Regions from separate parts of the Faecalicatena contorta genome, predicted to be linked through region 1. Evidence: predicted binding sites of a transcription regulator. Region 1 holds the regulator's gene; each other region holds the start of a gene.

Region 1 (4,996 bases):
ATCACCGGTAAACTGGAATGCGGCGAGCGTATTTCTGATCTGCGTATTATTTAGGGTTGGATAGTCATCCGAAATCTCGTCAAATATATTTTTTTGGTCATGCAGCACATGGTGTTCCTGATCGTAATAACCGATTCTCACCTTAGATCCCAGGGTAAAGGAGCCCGTATCCGGGGGAACCACTTGATTGATAATCTTAAGCAGCGTGGTTTTCCCGGTGCCGTTGTCACCGATTACAGCCACATGTTCGCCGCGTCTGATATCAAAGCTGATATCCGTAAATAAGGTTTGACTGTCAAAACTCTTAGACAGCCCCTCCACTGAAAGCACGTCGTTGCCGCTCAGGCAAGAGGGTTCCAGAGAAAAATGAATCTCCTTCGCCGCCTCCTGGGGCTTATCGACCAGCGTCATCTTATCTAGCAGTTTTTCACGGCTTTCCGCGCGCTTGATAGACTTCTCACGGTTGAATGAACGGAGTTTTTCAATGACGGCCTCCTGATGCTTGATTTCCCTCTGCTGGTTCAGATATTCTTTCATCATGGCGTCCCGGATCTGTTGCTTTTTGTCCGCATAGGCCTTGTAGTTGCCGGCGTACATCCGGACAGTCCCATGTTCGATCTCCACCACTTTTGTAACCACCCTGTTTAAGAAGAAACGGTCGTGGGAGACGATAAATACAGCGCCCGGGTAGTTCAGCAGATAGGTCTCCAGCCAGGTGATGGAGTTCAAATCCAGATGGTTTGTTGGCTCATCCAGAAGCAGAATATCGGGTTTTGTGAGGAGCAATTTTCCCAGGGAAACTCTTGTTTTCTGGCCTCCGGAGAGGGTGTCCGTTTTTTTGTCAAAATCCTCCTCCTGGAAACCAAGTCCTTTGAGGACGCCTGTCAGCTCGCTTTCGTAAGCATAACCATTCTGTGCCTCAAACGATGACATCATGCGGTGATAGGTATCGAGCCTGCTCTGAAGGGCTTCACCGCTCAGAGACTTCAGTTCCTTTTCAATAGCACGGATTTGATTTTCCAACTCGATAATATCAGCCTTTGCTGTCTTTACTTCCTCATATATGGAGCGGCCGCCCTCGAGTTTCTGCTGCTGTGCAAGATATCCGAGAGTTTTCCCTTTTGTAACTACAATTTCACCGCTGTCGACTGGCTCTTCCTTTACGATCATCTTTAGAATGGTGGATTTTCCAGCCCCGTTTACTCCGACCAGAGCCGCTTTTTCCCTGTCTTCTATATGAAAAGAGCCGTCTCTGACAATGACCTGTCCACCGAAAGCTTTATTGAGATTATGGCATGCAAGTATCATAAGAAACCTCCTGTTGTCTTCTGTATCGGGCCTCCCAGTTGTACTTCAGCCGCCGAACCCCGCTTGTTGTCTTAAAAAATAAGCATTAATTTTCAGCTATGCTGAAAACCTGTCCGCGGGGCATGAGCTGCGGGATGCCTTTGAGTATACTTATTTCATTATAACGAAAATAGTTTAAAATACAACTAAAATTTGACTTTGCCCGTACAATTCTATATAATATGAAATAGATTAAGTTTGGAGGGGATAGCTGTGGAAGATAGAGAGATATCACGTGCGGTAATTGGACGGCTGCCCAGATATTACAGATATTTGGGAGAATTACTGGATGCAGGAGTAGAACGGATTTCATCAAATGACCTGAGCAAGAAGATGAGCGTCACTGCATCTCAGATTCGCCAGGATTTAAACAACTTCGGTGGCTTCGGCCAGCAGGGATATGGATACAATGTTAAGTATCTCTATACAGAGATCGGAAAGATTCTGGGACTGAACAGAAAACATAACGTAATCATAATAGGAGCGGGTAACCTGGGGCAGGCGCTTGCCAATTACGCGGCCTTTGAAAAGAGCGGTTTTATACTGCAGGGTATTTTTGATGTGAATCCAAGACTGGAAGGGGTAACAATACGAGGAATCCCGATCCGTATGATGGACGACCTGAGAGAATTTGTTGAAAATACGGACATAGAGATTGCCGCACTGACGATTCCAAAGTCAAAAGCGGTGGAAGTAGCCGATATGCTTGTTGAGAATGGTATCAAGGGCATATGGAATTTTGCGCACACTGATCTGCACCTGCCGGATGATGTGATCGTAGAAAGTGTACATTTGTCTGATAGTTTGATGAAACTGTCCTATAATATCAGCCGTTACAATGAAGAACATGATAATTGATTAATAATATAAAACGTGTAACAAAGGTGCTGCGCCTTCGTTGCACGTTATTTCGCTTATTAGGAAACGTGCGCCTATCAGATACAATCCCATTGGGGATACGCACAGTGGTATTAGAGGCAGATGCCAGTGCGGCCGCTGCGGACGCGGGTTTCACAAGCGAAACTCTATAAAAATAAAGGAGAGTGAGTATATGAGATATCTGCCTACCGGTGAATGGATGCAGAAAGCTGACAATTACACGATCCATGAGATCGGGATTCCCTCTATGGTGCTTATGGAGCGGGCTGCTCTGGCGGCAGTGGCCGTCATGGAGCAGGAAAAGATCAATACACACAGAACGCTGGTGGTCTGCGGCTCCGGCAACAACGGCGGCGACGGCTTTGCAGTTGCGCGCCTGTTAAAAGAAAAAGGCTGTGATGTTGAGGCCGCTTTCATCGGAAACGAAGAATCCAGGTCTCCTGACTGCATGCAGCAAATGAAAATCGCTGAAAATTGCGGTGTTCCTGTAGTAACAACAATCAGCAGGAAGGAATATACTGTTATAGTGGATGCCGTTTTCGGCGTGGGCCTGAACCGGGAAGTCTCGGGAGCATACGCGGCAAATATTAAAAAGATGAATGCGCTGCCGGGGCAGAAGGTTGCCATAGATATCCCTTCCGGCATCTGCTCAGCCACAGGAAAGGTACTAGGGACGGCATTTTCAGCCGATCTGACGGTTACTTTTGAGTGCGAAAAGCTGGGCTGTGTTTTACATCCAGGCTGCCAATATGCCGGAAAAACTGTTGCCGTATCCATCGGAATCAGCCGGAAGCTTTTTGAAAAAGAACCGGGTGTCTGCTACACATTTGAAAAATCGGACCTGCCGGAGCTGATCCCGCCCCGAAGGCCCAATTCACATAAAGGAACCTATGGGAAGATCCTGATGATTACCGGAAGCCGCGGTATGTCGGGCGCCGCATATCTGAGTGCGAAGGCCGCGTATAGATGCGGCGCGGGTCTGGTCCGGATTTATACACATGAAGATAACCGGGTGATATTGCAGCAGCTTTTACCGGAAGCGATTGTCAGCACTTATACTGAATATGAGGAAGAAGCCATTCGTGATCTCCTCGCATGGGCGGATGTGGTCTGCATTGGCTGCGGGCTGGGACAGAGCCGTGTTACGGAGAGTATCTTAACTCAGGTCGTGAAAGAGGTTCAGATTCCCTGCGTGATAGATGCAGATGGACTGAATATACTGGGGTGCCATCCGGAATTGCTTGAAGAGCGGGAGCGGCCCATTGTCCTGACCCCGCACTTGAAAGAAATGTCCGGCCTGCTGGGCTGTTCTGTTACAGAGCTGCAGGAAAAGCGTTTCGAGATGACCAGGTCTTTTACAGACAGAGCTGGTGTTGTTTGCGTCTTAAAGGATGCACGTACAATTGCGGCCAAGTGGGATCGTCAGATATTCGTCAATACTGCAGGAAACAGTTCCATGGCAAAGGCCGGGGCCGGAGACGTGCTCGCGGGAGTCATTGCAGGGCTGATGGCGCAGGGACTGAAGCCTTATGAGGCGGCTGTCTGCGGAGTATACCTGCACGCCTGCGCAGGAGACGAGGCCAAAGCCGCCAGGGGTTCCTACAGTGTGCTGGCAGAAGATTTAACGGCGGGAATCGGGGACTGCCTAAAAAGAACAGAGGAGAGTATGGAGCAATGAAACAGTTTAACAGGGTATTTGCCAGGGTAGACCTGGATGCCGTATCATATAATATGGAACAGATGAGGCGGCGGATTGGGGAAGGGGCGCAGATCATCGCCGTGATAAAGATGGATGGGTACGGCCATGGCGCCGTGCCGATTGCGGAAATGTTTGAAGAAAAGGATTACATATGGGGCTACGCCACCGCAAGCCTGGAGGAGGCTGCAGCTCTCCGGAAGGAAGGGATTAAAAAACCAATTCTCGTACTCGGCTGTATTTTCCCGGAGCAGTATGAGGAGATGATTCTTAAGGATATCCGTGCTACTGTTTATATGAAGGAGATGGCGGAAGGCATGTCAAAAGCCGCGGCAAAGCTCGGCAGAACAGCACATATACATATTAAAGTTGATACAGGGATGGGAAGGCTTGGATTCTTGCCCGGCCCGGAGAGTGTAAAGGCCATCCGGGAGATCGGCAGGCTGCCTAATATAGGGATCGAGGGAATGTATACGCATTTTGCCAAAGCCGATGAGACCGACAAGAGCTACACACATAAGCAGCACGAAAAGTTTGAATGGATGAAGAAGGCCCTGGAGGCGGAAGGAACTTCCATTACATATTATCATTGTGACAACAGCGCCGGGATTATCGACTTCCCGGACATGAAACATAATCTGGTCCGCGCGGGTATTTCCACATACGGAATGTACCCGTCAGGGGAGGTCTCGCGGGAAGCTGTGAGCCTCAAGCCAGCGCTTGAGCTGATCAGCCACGTTACTTTTGTGAAGGAAGTAGAAGCGGGGGCTTCCATCAGCTACGGCGGCACTTTCATTGCACCTAAGAAGATGAAAGTAGCTACAATTCCTGTCGGGTACGGTGACGGATACGCCAGAGGGCTTTCGAATAAAGCTGACGTGCTGATCCGCGGCAGGCGGGCCAGGATACTTGGAAGGGTCTGTATGGACCAGTTTATGGTTGATGTAACAGATATCCCGGGTGTGACGTTCATGGACCAGGCTGTTCTGGTCGGCTCCGATGGGGAGGAACACATCTCTGTGGAGGAACTAAGCGGTCTCTGCGGACGTTTTAACTATGAGTTCGTCTGCTGTC
Region 2 (4,996 bases), 1.9 Mb from region 1:
AGATTTTCGTCGCTGATGCGGGAGAGAATCCACTTATCACGGAAGAATTCTTTATCTTCCTTTTTGAAATGGAAGCGCTTTTTATCGGCAGGCTCCTCATCGGGCATTTCGTAATCGGTATCTGTCTCCTTTTGGGCGGATACTCTTTTAAATGCCTTGCTGGTGAATTCGGAGGCTTTACCGGTAAACTCAGAAGCCTTATCAGTGAAGTCAGCGGCTTTGTTCTTTAATTCAGATACTCTTTGTGATAATTCCGGTTCTTTGGCTGCGGGTTCCTGCGCCTGAGTTCCCGGTACCGGGCCGCCGGAACCATCGGATATCGCAGATGCAGACGAAGCGGAAGCCGAGGAGGAGATCTCTGCTGACGCCTCTTTTACGACGCCTTCGCTGTTGAGTTCAGTGGAGCCTGGCATTTCTGATGCAAATGGCACAATATTCGAAACATCTGTATCAACCGGAGGGACAGCCGTGGGAGTCCCAGGTGTTTTATTGACAGTTTCATCTTTTGTAGGAATTAATTCTTCGGACACAGATCATACCTCCATATAGATTTTTCTTAATCATATCAGCTTTTGTCGAAAAATACAATAAAAGGGGACAGAAAGGGTTAAAGCCCTTTTGCAAAGTTATCCAGTACGTGAGGAAGCAGTCTGTCACTGTATGCAGACAGGGGGTACTTACCTTCGCAAAGTGACCAGTCATAGAGCAGTCCGCGCTCATACATGGTATAAATTTTTACAAGCTCCGCTGTCGAGGCACTGCAAAATTCTCCCGAATTAATTCCGGCAGTGATGATCTCTGTGATCAGCTGGAAATAGTAACGGTCGTCATCCAGAAGAGAACGGTTGTCTTTTGTGACAAGCTGAGATGAATACAGCGAAGCAAGCAGATTGCGGTCAATGCTTGTCTCAATCATATAAAATAATTCGTGATTCAGCAGCAGCAGTTTCTCCCTGGAGGACAGCGTTTGATCCATGGTACTGTAGATCTCTTCGTATTTCTGGTCAAAAAGATCTGAAAGGGTGGAGAGAAGGGCGTCCTTCCCCTTAAAATAGTGATAAAATGTTCCTTTTGAGGTCTTGGAAAGTTTGATAATATCCTCTACTGTTGTGTCGTCATATCCATTTTTATAAAATAAGTTCCAGGCAGCTTTTACGATACGGCTTTTGGTTGTCTGTTTTTTCCTTGGCATAACAAGCTCTCTTTCCCAGGGTGCGTTTGATTATCTATTAAATATGAAGAATCAAACACGCCTTAGTATTTATACATTTTGTTTCGATTATTAGTATAGCATAAGTTATAAATATCGACCATGGAAAAAATATAGAAAAACGGTGTGGTTTATTTCCCGCATCGATAAGATGTTTAGCCGCAATTCGGCATCGCGGCGGCGCCAAAGTGTGCAAGTCCCTCATGTTTGAGAAGGGACTTGAAGTGGGCTTGCACACTTTGTTATGTGCCGGATTATTCTCCTCTTGCAACTTTAAACCCATATTTCAGCGGATCGTCGGGATCAATTACGTAGGTTGCTTCACCGGTAACATAAGCACTTCCGGTTATCTGGGGAACCACCGCTTTGAATTCACCGACAGTGGCTTCTTCTTTGATCACTCCTTTGAATTGGGATCCGATAAAGCTTTCGTATACAAACGGCTCCCCGATCTTAATTTCACCGCGTGAATAAAGAGTTGCAAGCTTGGCGCTTGTCCCGGTTCCACACGGGGAACGGTCAGACATATAATCACCGAAAATTACTACATTGCGGTAATTGCAGCCTTCTGTGTCAGTATGACAGTAGAGCTCTGCCAGATCCACAGAGGTGATGTCAAGAAATGGGTGTTTGATTTCTACCTCCGCATTTACCTGCTTTATTACTTTCATACCAAAATCTGTCAGTTTTGGGATAGATTCCTTATCGACCGTCCAGCCAAGCTGTTCGATGTTTATAAGAGCAAAAAAACTTCCGCCAAATGCAATGTCGTATTTGATCTCTCTGCCGTCTATCACGGTCTTCAGATTTTCTTTATAAAGGAAAGCGGGAACATTAGTCAAGGTCACATTTAATACCTTTCCATTCTTAACTTCTGCTTTTACACGAATAAGACCGGCCGGCGCGTCCAATACTACTTCTGTGAAAGGTTCTACGGCAGGTACGAGGCCGGATTCAATAAGCGCCGTTGTTGTTCCGATTGTACCATGGCCGCACATGTTCAGATATTCTCCGGTATCCATAAATATAACGCCGAAATCCGCCTCCGGGTTCACTGGTTCCGTTACCAGGGCCCCAAACATGTCATGGTGCCCCCTGGGTTCAAACATCAGCGCCTGGCGGTATTTATCAAAGTTATTTGCAAGATATTGTTTGCGCTCCATCATGGAGCCGCCTTTTAATTCGGGAAAGCCGGACATGATGATACGGGTAAATTCTCCGACGGTATGTGTGTCAATTGCCTTAAATGATGCTTCAAAAGCATTCAGGTTAATTTTGGGATTGTAATTCATAACCCTTCCTCCTAGCTGTTGATTTATAGAATCCGCCTATAAGCGTTTCTTAAATAATACCTTACGGGTTATTATGGAGATTAATCTGAGGATTAAACAGGTAAAAAATGATAAAAACCCAATAATAGACCTCGTTCTAGTATGCGGTTCAGTTTATACAAATTATTATGTATGAAAAGCCTTGAAAAGTCAACGATTATTTGTTAATATATAAACACAAATAGGATAAATAAATCATGCGAACAACCGCCTGGTTTATATCATTTATCGTTTGACATCATAACCAGCGGTAAATGCGGCAATGATATAGAATAATTATATAAGTGAGGGGGTAGAAGGGTAACTGGTGTGCCTCCTGGTCTTCAAAACCAGTGTTGGGCGTTTGAAGCGTCCTGGGTGGGTTCGATTCCCACATGCCTCCGCCAAAAACAAGATCTGCAGGAAAATCTATTTCTGCAGACTATTTATAAAGAAGTATGGATTCATAAATAAGCCATAGATAAAGGAGAAAACGGGCCATGGGAAATTTACAATTTTTGCTGAGACAGCATGTTGGAGCTCCGTGTGAGCCGGTTGTCAAGGCTGGTGACAGAGTGGAAAAGGGGACGCTGATCGCCGCTCCGGCCGGGCTCGGAGCGAATATTTTTTCCAGCGTTTACGGAAGTGTAAAGGCTGTTCTTGAGGACCGTATTATTATCGTTCCGGATGACGAACAGAAAGATGCGTATGTGCCGATTCAGGAGGGAGACCACCTGGATATGATAAAAGAAGCAGGCGTGGTCGGGATGGGAGGCGCTGGATTTCCGACAGGAGTGAAGCTGGGCACGGATCTGAATGGCGGATACATTCTGGTCAATGCGGTAGAGTGCGAACCCGGACTCTGTCATAATATCCGCCAAATTGAGGATAATATAGAGATGACCCTGAAGGGAGTCAGGTACTGCATGGAGATAGCCAATGCAGCTCAGGCTATTTTTGCTGTCAAGGCTAAGAATAAAAAGGCTGTTAATATCTTAAGAGAGGCGGTCCGGAATGAGGAGAATATTTCCATTCATCTTCTTCCGGATATTTATCCGATGGGGGAAGAGCGGGCCGTGGTAAGAGAGACACTGGGGAAGCTTCTGGATCCAACCCAGCTTCCTTCGGCGGCGGACTCTATTGTGATTAATGTGGAGACCGTGCTGCGGGTCGCTGAAGCTATAGATCTGAAGAAACCCTGCTTCAGCAAAAACATGACTGTTATTGGAAAAATCAATGGTGGAAATGAGCCTCATGTTTACATGGATGTTCCTGTCGGAACCAGTGTGGGTGACATGATCGAGCGGGCAGGCGGGATTGACGGCGTGTATGGTGAAATCATCATGGGCGGCCCCTTTACAGGAAAAGCCGTGGAGAAGGACGCCCCGGTTACCAAGACTACCGGAGGTATTATCGTGACAATTGACCTGCCGGATCTTCACGGGGCGCCTGTGGGTCTGCTCGTCTGTGCCTGCGGAGGCGATGAGGAACGCATGAGGGATGTTTGTGAAAAGATGCATGGGAATGTTGTGTCAGTGGCTCGATGCAAGCAGGCTGTGGAGATGAAGAACGGGACGCTGAAGTGCGAGAATCCTGGAAACTGTCCGGGACAGGCCCAGAAATGCCTGCAGTTTAAAAAGGACGGATCGGAATATATAATTATTGGCAATTGCTCGGATTGTTCCAATACCGTTATGGGTTCCGCCCCGAAGATGAAACTAAAGGTTTTCCACCAGACAGACCATGTTATGAGGACGATCAACCATCCACTGTATAGAAGATTAACCGTTTCTAAGCAGGTAGAGCAGCTGCCCGAAGACAGGCAGCCCATCCCTGATGGAAAATAGATAAAGGAGGAAAGAAAGGTATGTCAATAACAGCTGAAACAGCGAAAGAACATGCGAATGACCCTGCGGTACTCTGCTGCAGAGCGGAGGCAGACACGATCATACAGGCATCCAATCTGGAAGATCCGGCTATATTTGATGATCTGGTAGATTCAGGGCTATTGGATCTGGAAGGTGCATTGACCATTGAACAGGTATTGGGAGCCAGGCTTACTAGGACTTGCGATTCTCTGAGCCCTTTGACGGCGGATGTCGTAGAAGGGGCTAAAGCAGCGGCAGCCGGCGAACCGAAACCAACAGCTGAACCGGCAGCGGTTTTACCGATTACACCGCCGGCAGAAGGACCGATGTTCAGGATTCATATAGGAGAAGGCAGAGATATAGATATAGAACTACCTGCGGCGCTGATGAATACGGCGGGAGTTTCACAGGCAGCTGCTCAGCCAGCTGATCAGGGAGCCAGCCTGTCAACAGAAGCTATTCCGGAGGTACCGGGGCAGGACGGGGAAAAAATTGTCAGAACATTGACGAGAAAGCATTATAAGATTACAGAAGTAAAACGCGGCCCGAAGACGGAGATCAAAGGCACCGCATTGTATATCAGGGAAGGAATTGAAAAAGAATGTGTA
Region 3 (4,996 bases), 410 kb from region 1:
AATCTTCTTCCAGAAGAGATTTGCCGACGCTTCCGCCCTGAGCCTTGCTGAATGTATAAGACATTCCGCCCCCGATGATCAGGGTGTCAACCTTGTCCAAAAGGTTCTCGATAACTGAAATCTTACTGGAAACCTTAGCTCCTCCAAGAATTGCAACAAAAGGTCTCGCCGGATTCTCTACTGCATTGCCCAGGAAATCTATTTCTTTCTGCATTAAGTATCCTACTACTGCGGTCTCTACAAACTGTGTAACACCAACGTTTGAACAGTGTGCCCTATGTGCTGTTCCGAATGCATCGTTTACAAAAACATCACAAAGAGATGCCAGATCTTTGCTGAAGGCCTCGCCGTTCTTTGTCTCTTCTGCTCTGTAGCGCGTATTCTCGAGAAGGACGATGTCTCCATCATTCATTGCTTCTACTGCTGCCTTTGCATTTGATCCTACAACCTCAGGATCTGCTGCAAATTTTACTTCCTGTCCGAGCAGTTCGGATAATCTGACAGCGACCGGTGCAAGTGATAATTCCGGAAGCGGCTGTCCCTTCGGCTTGCCCAGGTGGGAGCAAAGGATCACTTTACCGCCGTCTGCCACCAGCTTTTTGATCGTCGGCAGTGCAGCCACAAGACGGTTCTCGTCTGTGATCTTTCCGTCGATCAATGGTACATTAAAATCGCATCTTACAAGAACTTTTTTACCCTTAACATTAATATCGTCTACTGATTTTTTGTTGAGCATCTTATTGCCTCCTGTTTAATAATTACCTTCTAGGGATAGAGCAGTCACACTATCCTATCCCTTATATTTCATAAAAAAAGGATCCGGCCCTATATAAGACCGGACCCTTTGGTGAGTCTATTTTTTAGAAATTAATCTGCCGATTATATTTTCCGAAATACCGACTTACAGTAATGTTCCAAAGTATTTGATTGTTCTTACCATCTGGCTTGTGTAAGAATTCTCATTGTCATACCAGGATACAACCTGTACCTGTGTTGTTCCGTTGTCCAAAGGCAGTACCATTGTCTGAGTAGCATCAAATAAAGAACCATAGTTCATTCCTACGATGTCGCTGGATACGATCTCATCTGTGTTGTATCCGAAAGACTCGTTGGAAGCAGCTTTCATAGCTTCGTTGATCTGATCTACTGTTACTGTTCCTTCAACTACTGCTGTCAGGATTGTTGTGGATCCTGTCGGGGTAGGAACACGCTGAGCAGCTCCGATCAGCTTGCCGTTCAGTGCCGGGATAACCAGGCCGATTGCCTTAGCTGCACCTGTGCTGTTAGGAACGATATTCACTGCAGCTGCACGTGATCTTCTCAGATCGCCTTTTCTCTGCGGTCCGTCAAGTGTCATCTGGTCGCCTGTGTAAGCATGGATTGTGCACATGATACCTGTCTTGATCTCAGCTAGATCGTTCAGTGCTTTTGCCATCGGTGCCAGACAGTTTGTTGTACAGGAAGCTGCTGAGATGATGTTGTCCTCTTTTGTCAGCTCCTCGTGGTTAACATTATATACGATTGTAGGAAGGTCATTTCCAGCCGGAGCAGAGATGACTACTTTCTTAGCGCCTGCTTTGATGTGAGCCTCTGCTTTTGCTTTTGATGTATAGAAGCCTGTACACTCCAGAACTACGTCTACACCAATCTCTCCCCATGGAAGTTCTTCAGCGTTAGCTTTTGCATAGATTTTGATTTCTTTTCCGTCTACTGTGATGGAGTCCTCACCAGCTGTTACTTTGTCAGCAAGTGCATATTTTCCCTGTGTTGAATCATATTTTAATAAGTGAGCCAACATTTTCGGAGATGTTAAGTCGTTGATTGCAACTACTTCATACCCTTCTGTTCCGAACATCTGTCTGAATGCGAGACGTCCAATACGTCCAAATCCATTAATCGCTACTTTTACTGCCATGATTAATTCCTCCTAAAGTTTTGAAAGTTGTTAACTGTTACACAGTTATTTTATTGTGAAACCTTCAGCAAACCTCAAGTTTGTTAAAGATTCATCAACTACGGTTTATTGTACTAAATCAAGAACAAAAATTCAAGTGCTAAATATATTTTTATGGAAGTTGTTGAAAAATCGGCATTCTGGACTTAAATTCTGTGTAGTATTTAAAGCCGCAGCCCTTCAGGATGTCCCCTGCCTTCTGAAAATCGTAGGCAATGTGTTCCGGCCGGTGCCCGTCGGCACCGATTGTGATCACCTCTCCTCCCAGTTCCCTGTAGCGCCTGATCACATCCGGATGCGGATGGCAGAAGCCGAGACCGTACTTGAATCCGGCCATATTCATCTCAATGCCCTTTCCCATGGAAATCACTTTTTTCAGAATCTCGTCCAGGATATCCGCATACTTCCGGTAACTGTACTCCTGCGCCTGTTTTTTTCCATAACGCACAACATAATCAATATGTCCCAGCACATCAAAGTCCTGCACGGACTCTATATCTTCCAGTGTTACCTCAAATGTCTCTCTATATGCGTCTTCATCCGTCCTTGTTTCAAACATTTTCTGATAATACGGATCTTCCCCGTTTACCACATGGACAGAACCGATCACAAAATCAAAGGGATATTGACTGACTAATTCTTTATAGTATTCCCCCAGATGAGGCTGCAGCCCAATTTCAATCCCGATGCGCACATCAATCCTATCCGCATATTCTTCCCTGAGCGCCCCCAGTTCCTGAAAATATCTGTCTAAATCGAAAAGGGAACCTTCCATTCCAATATCCTCGTGAACCGGATAGTCTTTGTCGTTGTGGTCCGTTATACAGATTGTCGTCAATCCCTTTGCCAGGGCGCCCTCTATCATGTCCCTGGGGGAAATATCGCTGTCAATCGAAAAGTTAGTATGCATGTGAAAATCACTGGTTATCATAAAATGGTCCCTCCGCCGAGTACGTATTCACCGTCGTAAAATACAACAGCCTGTCCGGGAGTCACCGCCCGCTGCGGCTCCTCGAAAGTGCAGAGCACCTCATCGCCTCCCGTTTTCTCTATTATACACCATGCCCCCTTATGGTTATAGCGTATTTTGGTAAAAACTCGTAAAGGTTCCGTCAAATCTTCTACAGACATAAAGTTCAGCGTTCCTGCCCGAAGCGTATGGGCCAAGGACTCTTCGTTTGTACCGATCACCACTTCATTGGTCTCCGGACGGATCTCCAGCACAAAGGCAGGATATCCCAGGGCAAGCCCCAGGCCTTTCCGTTGTCCAACCGTATAGTGGGTAATGCCTTTGTGCCGTCCCAGCACATGGCCGTCACTGCTCACAAAATTCCCCTCCGGAACCCTGATTCCCGCTGTTTCTTCTATATAAGATGCATAATCACCGCCCGGCACAAAACAGATGTCCTGGCTGTCCGGCTTGTTTGCAACCATAAGGCCAATTTTTTCGGCAATCCGGCGCACCTCGTCCTTTGCGTATTCTCCCACTGGCATCAGCGTGTGTTTCAGCTGTTCCTGGGTCAGATTATAAAGTGCATAGGTCTGATCCTTTGCAAGAGCCGCAGAACGCATCAGTGTAAAACGTCCATTGTCCAGCTTCACTACCCTGGCATAATGGCCGGTAGCAATGTACTCAGCCCCGATTGCCAGGCTCCTGTGCAGCAAAGCCTCCCACTTCACGTACCGGTTACAGGCGATGCAGGGGTTGGGTGTCCTGCCGTTACGGTATTCATCCACAAAATAATCAATCACATGTTCTTTGAATTCCTGCTTAAAATTCATCACATAATATGGAATCCCCAGATCCGCAGCCACCCTCCTGGCATCGTCCACAGCGCTCAGGCCGCAGCATCCTCCGTTTTCCTCCTGAACCGCCCGTTCCTCATCCTGCCAGATCTGCATCGTCACACCAATGACGTCATATCCCTGTTCCTTCAGAAGATAGGCCGCTACCGAGGAGTCAACTCCTCCGGACATTCCGACTACTACTTTGCTCATTAATACTCCTCTTCCTCTTCTTCCTCACCCTCATGGATATCTGACTTCGGCTTTTCCAGCCCTTCTATCTTAATATCGTTCTTCACGGCATAATCCCAGAGCGCGGCATGAATTGCCTCCTCTGCCAGCAGGGAGCAGTGCACCTTCACCGGCGGAAGTCCGTCCAGGGCTTCCATAACCGCCTTGTTCGTAATCTGCATTGCTTCCTGGATATTCTTCCCCTTCACCAGTTCTGTTGCCATACTGCTTGTCGCCACTGCTGCACCACAGCCAAATGTCTTAAACTTGACGTCACGGATAATCTGATTTTCATCAATATCCAGGTAAATGCGCATGATGTCTCCGCATTTTGCATTTCCCACGGTGCCGACTCCGCTTGCACCCTCTATTTCTCCTACATTTCTTGGATGTTCAAAGTGATCCATTACCTTTTCTGAATACATATATTCTTCCTCCTGTTATCTGGTTTGTTTTTTTATAAAATCCTCATATAAAGGTGACATATTCCGCAATTCCCCTACGATAGTTTTCAGCTTTTCTACCACAAAATCCAGCTCTTCTTTCGTCGTCTCCTCACTCAGCGTCATGCGCAGGGAGCCGTGTGCTATCTCATGGGGAAGCCCGATTGCAAGCAGCACATGGGACGGATCCAGAGAACCTGAGGTGCAGGCTGAACCACTGGATGCACAGATCCCGTTCATATCCAGTTTGATCAAAAGAGATTCCCCTTCCACAAACTGAAAACTAAAATTCACATTATTCGGAAGCCTGTTTTGTCTGTGGCCGTTCAGCCTACAGTAAGGTATCTCCTTCTCAATCCTTCCGATCAAATAGTCTCTGAGCTCGTTTTCTATTGCAGTGCGTTCTTTGAGTGAACCTGCCGCACGCTCCACCGCCTTGCCAAAACCGACAATGCCCGGCACATTTTCCGTGCCCGCACGGCGCTTTCTCTCCTGCGCGCCGCCATGAATGAAGGAACGGATCTTCACGCCTTTTCTAATATATAAGAAGCCAATGCCCTTCGGCCCGTTCAGCTTATGGGCG
Region 4 (4,996 bases), 730 kb from region 1:
AAATATTCAAAAATGTATTTGATCTTATCATATTCCGAAGTATTCCCGGCAATTCCTTCGAAGCATGCAGATACAGCACCATCAATCTGCGCCTGCTTCTGTGTCCGCTCCTCCTGTGTGCAGGTATATACAGGCTGTACTTCCGAATAGTCCGTATAGCTGGTCACCTGCATCTCCCCGGTACACCAGAATATCTCCGGCCTGTCGCTGAAAATAAACTGGCACACTTTTTTGAGCACCTCCACATCGGGTGAATGCATATAGATGGATTCGTCAAAATCCATCATACCCTGATAAAGCTCTTTATACAGGTCCTGCTCCGTTTCCGGAAGCTGCCGGTAATAGTACCCCTGTGCCACATCGTCTTCCGGTATTCTGACTTCCTCAAAGGGAATACTTGTGCTTTTCTCCACCTGAACCTTAACCGTCTCTATTACTTCTTTTGTGGACGCAAAAAGGCCTGGGAGCTGCTGAAAAGCCACCGCTCCCAAACCTGTAAAAATGCCTGTCAGAATGAATATTCCGGCCACGACCGGCCATTTTTTTCTTTTTTTCCTTCTTCCTGCCATAATCCTTCCCCGTTCTGCCGCTTTCCCATGCCTGTGCAGTCCCCGCCGTTCGTACAGAGGGAGCCCAGGCTCCGCCGGTGCGGCGGGAGAGCAGCTTAAAGAAGAGACCTGAACAGCGCTGCAATGTCCTCTACTGAAGTCTCCTTCGGATTCCCTGGCCTGCAGGCATCCGCATATGCCGATTCAGACAAAAACGCAATGTCCTCCTCTTTTGCAATGCCTTTGAGGTCTGCCGGGATTCCGACATCTGCAGATAGTTTTTTCACTGCTTCCACTGCCGCCCTGCGGTACTCTTCCTGTGTCATATTTTCAGTTCCTTCCACACCCATAGCTTTTGCAATCTCCCTGTACTTCTCTCCTGTAGCGTCTGCATTGTACTCCATAACCGTTGGGAGCAGAATCGCATTCGCAACCCCGTGCGGTGTGTCATAAAGTGCGCCGAGTGTATGTGCCATAGAATGCACGATTCCCAGCCCTACATTGGAGAATCCCATCCCTGCCACATACTGTCCAAGCGCCATGTCCGCTCTTCCCTCCGGCGTATTGTCAACTGCGCCTCTCAGGGACCGGGCAATAATCTCAATAGATTTTAAGTGGAACATATCTGATAATTCCCATGCTCCGGCCGTAATATACCCCTCAATTGCATGTGTCAGCGCATCCATGCCCGTAGATGCAGTCAGCCCCTTCGGCATACTGGACATCATGTCCGGATCAATCACCGCCACGATCGGGATATCGTGGGGGTCAACGCATACAAACTTTCTGTTCTTTTCAACATCTGTTATCACATAGTTAATCGTAACTTCCGCTGCTGTACCAGCTGTTGTCGGAACCGCAATAATCGGCACACACTTATTTTTCGTAGGCGCGGTGCCTTCCAGGCTTCTGACATCCTCAAATTCCGGGTTGTTAATGATGATACCTACCGCCTTGGCTGTATCCATAGAAGATCCACCGCCAATTGCAATGATGTAGTCCGCACCGGAGGATCGGTACGCAGCGACTCCCGTCTGCACATTCTCAATGGTCGGATTGGGCTTAATATCTGAATAAAGTTCATACGGCAGATCATTTGACTCCAGCACATCCAGCACCTTCTGTGTAACCCCAAACTTCACCAGATCCGGGTCAGAGCACACAAATGCCTTCTGAAATCCCCTGGCCTGAACTTCAACCGCGATATCATTGACCGCCCCTGCTCCATGGTAAGATGTTTCATTCAAAATAAATCTGTTTGACATAGCACATTTCTCCTTTACCTTTTATAGATTGCCTTGCGGCATCATTGATTGTTATAATTATAACAACCTTGAACACACAGAGACAAGTTACAAAATGGCGGCTATGTAACATTTATCGTTACTATTCACGGGGCCGTGCACCACGCTGCACGGCATCCGAGCCAATAAAATGATGGGGTCGGGCATCTGGCTCCTCGCCACAGGCGACTTTAAATGAGCCAGATGCCGTTACTATGCACGGCCCATAGGCCGTGAATAGTAACCATTTATCATCACTATTCCCAATCCTATTCATCCTGTAAATCAGGCTGCAGTTCAGAGAGCAGTTCTTCCAGTGGCTGCGGGAGCGCCTGTATGAGCAGATCGGCCATCTTCTCCGGGGCCAGATCCATATTTCTCCTGGCCCACCTGGCAGTCATATAGATGGAGCCTCTGCAGTACATCTCCAGCAGAAAACAGATATCCTCATCCAGCGGTTTTTTCGTCTTCTTTTCTATGATATTCTTGTAAAACTGCAATATGCATTCATAGTCATAAGCAACCAGGGAATTGTAATCCTCTGACTGAAAGGCTGCAGCAAAGAAAGTCTGTTCGTTTTTGATAAACCAAAACTTTTTCTCAAGCCCCTCCCTTAAGGTCATGCTGACACCCATCTGCAGAAAAGACTTCTCCGCAAGACGTTCAAAATGCCAATTCACCAGATCATATTTATCCAAAAAGCAGCGGTAAAAAGTCTGCCGTGTCATACCACTCTTTTCTACGATCTCTTTTACCGTTATCTTATCCAGCGGTTTCACGCCCATCAGTCCTGTCATGGCCGTCACGAACTTTTGTTTTGTCCTATCCCCATTATCCATGTTTTCACCTCAATTAAATTATAGTTTAGGATCTTCTAAACTTCAAGGATGTTGTGTTATAAATTACCTCAAAATACATTATGATCAAGCTACGTGTTTCTTTCCGTCACACATAACTCTCACCCTTAACAATATTTTAATTCTCACAATCCTTATTTTATGGTATGATAGCAGAAAGGAGTGATACAAATGATGCATGTATTTTATTGTATAAAATGCAAAAGATACCATTACACCAACAATCAGTCGCACGCAAACTGCTGTGGAGAGCAAATGTATTATGTAGACGTGGATTTCACAGAATTTGTCAGAATGAACCGGGAAGAGCGTGCAAACTTCTTACAGCTTTATTCTCTCGCAGAATAAGGCTGTGTTTCTGCATATTTACATCAATTTTGCACACACTATCATAAAAAGTGTAAGGAGGTTGTAATATGAGAGAAATCAAAATGCCCTCAAAGACAGCTGAAGAAAATGAATACGATGACCATAACATTCCCGAAATTGATCTGCCGGGAAAAGCAAGCGTAGGAAACATCATCCCCGATGAGGTTCCGCGGCGCGACGGGGATTAAGTAAGGGGACGCTAAGTAAAGCAGGAGGCACCCAGCCACTTCAATCCGCCGCCCCCGCCCAGAATCCCCACCGGTAAATTCATACCCCCGGCCGGATGCAAGCAGCCGCCGGAACCGGAGATAGGTGTGGCTGGAGGCGTAGCAGCGGTTGTAAGCTGGAGTAAAGTAAAATAGAAGGAAAACCGGGGCAAAAAATGTAATCTCCAAATTACATTTTTTCCTGGGCCCAGCGCGCGAACCCATCAGGGGTTCGGGTGATGTGCCCAGGCTGCCCCGGTTTTCCTTCTATTTTACTTTACTCCAGCTTACAGCCGCAGCCCCGTCTCCAGCCACACCTATCTCCGGTTCCGGCGGCGGACTATACTTCCCCCCTGCAAGAATTCACCCCAATTCCGCGATACGTGATACTCCTACGTAGATTTCTGATATTTTATACCAAGTTCTATAGTCCACGGTTCCCGTCTGCGGAAGGCCGAACACGGACTGGAATTTTTCTACAGTTGCGGCCGTTGCCGGACCGTATATTCCGTCTGCAGCGATTTTGGGGATGGCGGGATATGCCCCGGCTATGACGTTGAGCTGTTCCTGCATCTGCCTGACTTTGTCGCCGCTGGAACCGATCTCCAGGATGTAGCCCGGCCAGGAGGACGGGACTCCGGATATTTCCTGGGCAGTGTTGATATACATATCATCTCCGTAATAATAACGCAGAATCTCGATCGGGCTATAGCCCTGTTCCCCGAGTGCCATAGAGCCCCACTGTGTCATCCAGTTTGGACAGGTTACCCTGCGCCCATCACAGTACTGTGTCAGGATCGGCTGCCTTACATTCGGCCTGGACAGATAATCCGCAAACAACTCATCCACGATTACCGAGATTGTATCAAAAAAATTTCTCTCCGGGATCCATTTGTGGTCAAATGCTGTGGAGGATGTAATTGTAAAATCATATCCTTTATTGCGGTACCATTCTGTGTACACGCGGTTTAGAGTAAAAGACATAATGGCCAGGACATTTGCCCGGATTGTATCTGCCGGCCATGTGGCGTAGATTTCACTGGATGCCACATTTTTGATATAATCTTTATATTTTACATAATAATTCTGTGCGGTAGTATCCCGTGGAGAACCGTCATGCACAATTATAAATTCCGGCACTACTACCCTGCTCAGAACGATTTCGCCGGTCTCGTTTATCGGCTTTATTTCGTCCTCCGCTATCTTCGGAGGATATTCACCGTATAATGTATGTGCAGGTATTACAAAAACCTGTTCATTCACACCCGTCTGGTCATTCGGCCTAAGCGCCACATTCTGTATTGCTCTTACATCCGGCAGAATCTCTGTCCCCGCAATGCTCATAGGTTCAAAACCCGGTGCACTGATATCCAGTGTGTATTCGGAGTAAGGCTGGTACTCAATTGTAGGATTCAGGCTGTACTCCAGGGGCGGAGCATCCAGATCCAGTATATCCGTCTGTCCGGATGAATCCGTGTTCACCTGCTCCAGTGTACTCTCCGGAACTCCGGTATAAGATATCGATATTGTCGCCCCAGTAACAGGAAGTGCTGTGATCTCTGATGTAACGTTAATCTGCAGCTGGCCTTTGTCTACAGCATTATTCTGCATTGCTCTTAAAGAAGTCATATATTCCCTCGCAAAAAATTCATCTCTATTATATATATGCACCGGAATTTAAAATGTGCCTGCGGGCCAAACAGGGAAATTACCGTCAATTCAAATACGCCCCT

Evidence for each region. Region 1 encodes Rex, which represses fermentation and respiration genes when NADH is low (regulators of the CRP and FNR family bind a similar motif). Its sites were predicted from a motif close to ATTGTTAANTANTTAACAAT; they were not measured.
Region 2: a site for Rex is predicted at 2,702-2,721, ahead of MWG26_RS03330 (proline racemase family protein). Genes of this name have one in related genera too.
Region 3: a site for Rex is predicted at 1,995-2,014, ahead of gap (type I glyceraldehyde-3-phosphate dehydrogenase). Genes of this name have one in related genera too.
Region 4: a site for Rex is predicted at 1,861-1,880, ahead of fucO (lactaldehyde reductase). Genes of this name have one in related genera too.

The regions. Positions count from the first base shown of each region.
Region 1 covers NZ_BQNQ01000001.1:2,612,346-2,617,341, reverse strand. Annotated here, with positions in the region: gene abc-f (ribosomal protection-like ABC-F family protein) at 1-1,308, opposite strand, end outside; gene MWG26_RS11680 (redox-sensing transcriptional repressor Rex) at 1,561-2,205, shown strand; gene MWG26_RS11675 (NAD(P)H-hydrate dehydratase) at 2,399-3,904, shown strand; gene alr (alanine racemase) at 3,901-4,996, shown strand, end outside.
Region 2 covers NZ_BQNQ01000001.1:748,548-753,543, forward strand. Annotated here, with positions in the region: gene MWG26_RS03320 (UbiA prenyltransferase family protein) at 1-530, opposite strand, end outside; gene MWG26_RS03325 (TetR/AcrR family transcriptional regulator) at 608-1,192, opposite strand; gene MWG26_RS03330 (proline racemase family protein) at 1,465-2,502, opposite strand; tRNA gene MWG26_RS03335 (tRNA-Sec) at 2,830-2,927, shown strand; gene prdC (proline reductase-associated electron transfer protein PrdC) at 3,021-4,367, shown strand; gene prdA (D-proline reductase (dithiol) proprotein PrdA) at 4,388-4,996, shown strand, end outside.
Region 3 covers NZ_BQNQ01000001.1:2,197,818-2,202,813, reverse strand. Annotated here, with positions in the region: gene MWG26_RS09825 (phosphoglycerate kinase) at 1-736, opposite strand, end outside; gene gap (type I glyceraldehyde-3-phosphate dehydrogenase) at 902-1,915, opposite strand; gene MWG26_RS09815 (histidinol-phosphatase HisJ family protein) at 2,067-2,885, opposite strand; gene mnmA (tRNA 2-thiouridine(34) synthase MnmA) at 2,882-3,952, opposite strand; gene nifU (Fe-S cluster assembly scaffold protein NifU) at 3,952-4,395, opposite strand; gene nifS (cysteine desulfurase NifS) at 4,411-4,996, opposite strand, start outside.
Region 4 covers NZ_BQNQ01000001.1:3,341,536-3,346,531, forward strand. Annotated here, with positions in the region: gene MWG26_RS15050 (transglutaminase domain-containing protein) at 1-569, opposite strand, end outside; gene fucO (lactaldehyde reductase) at 665-1,813, opposite strand; gene MWG26_RS15060 (TetR/AcrR family transcriptional regulator C-terminal domain-containing protein) at 2,101-2,670, opposite strand; gene MWG26_RS15065 (hypothetical protein) at 2,860-3,036, shown strand; gene MWG26_RS15070 (hypothetical protein) at 3,105-3,245, shown strand; gene MWG26_RS15075 (peptidoglycan-binding domain-containing protein) at 3,627-4,892, opposite strand.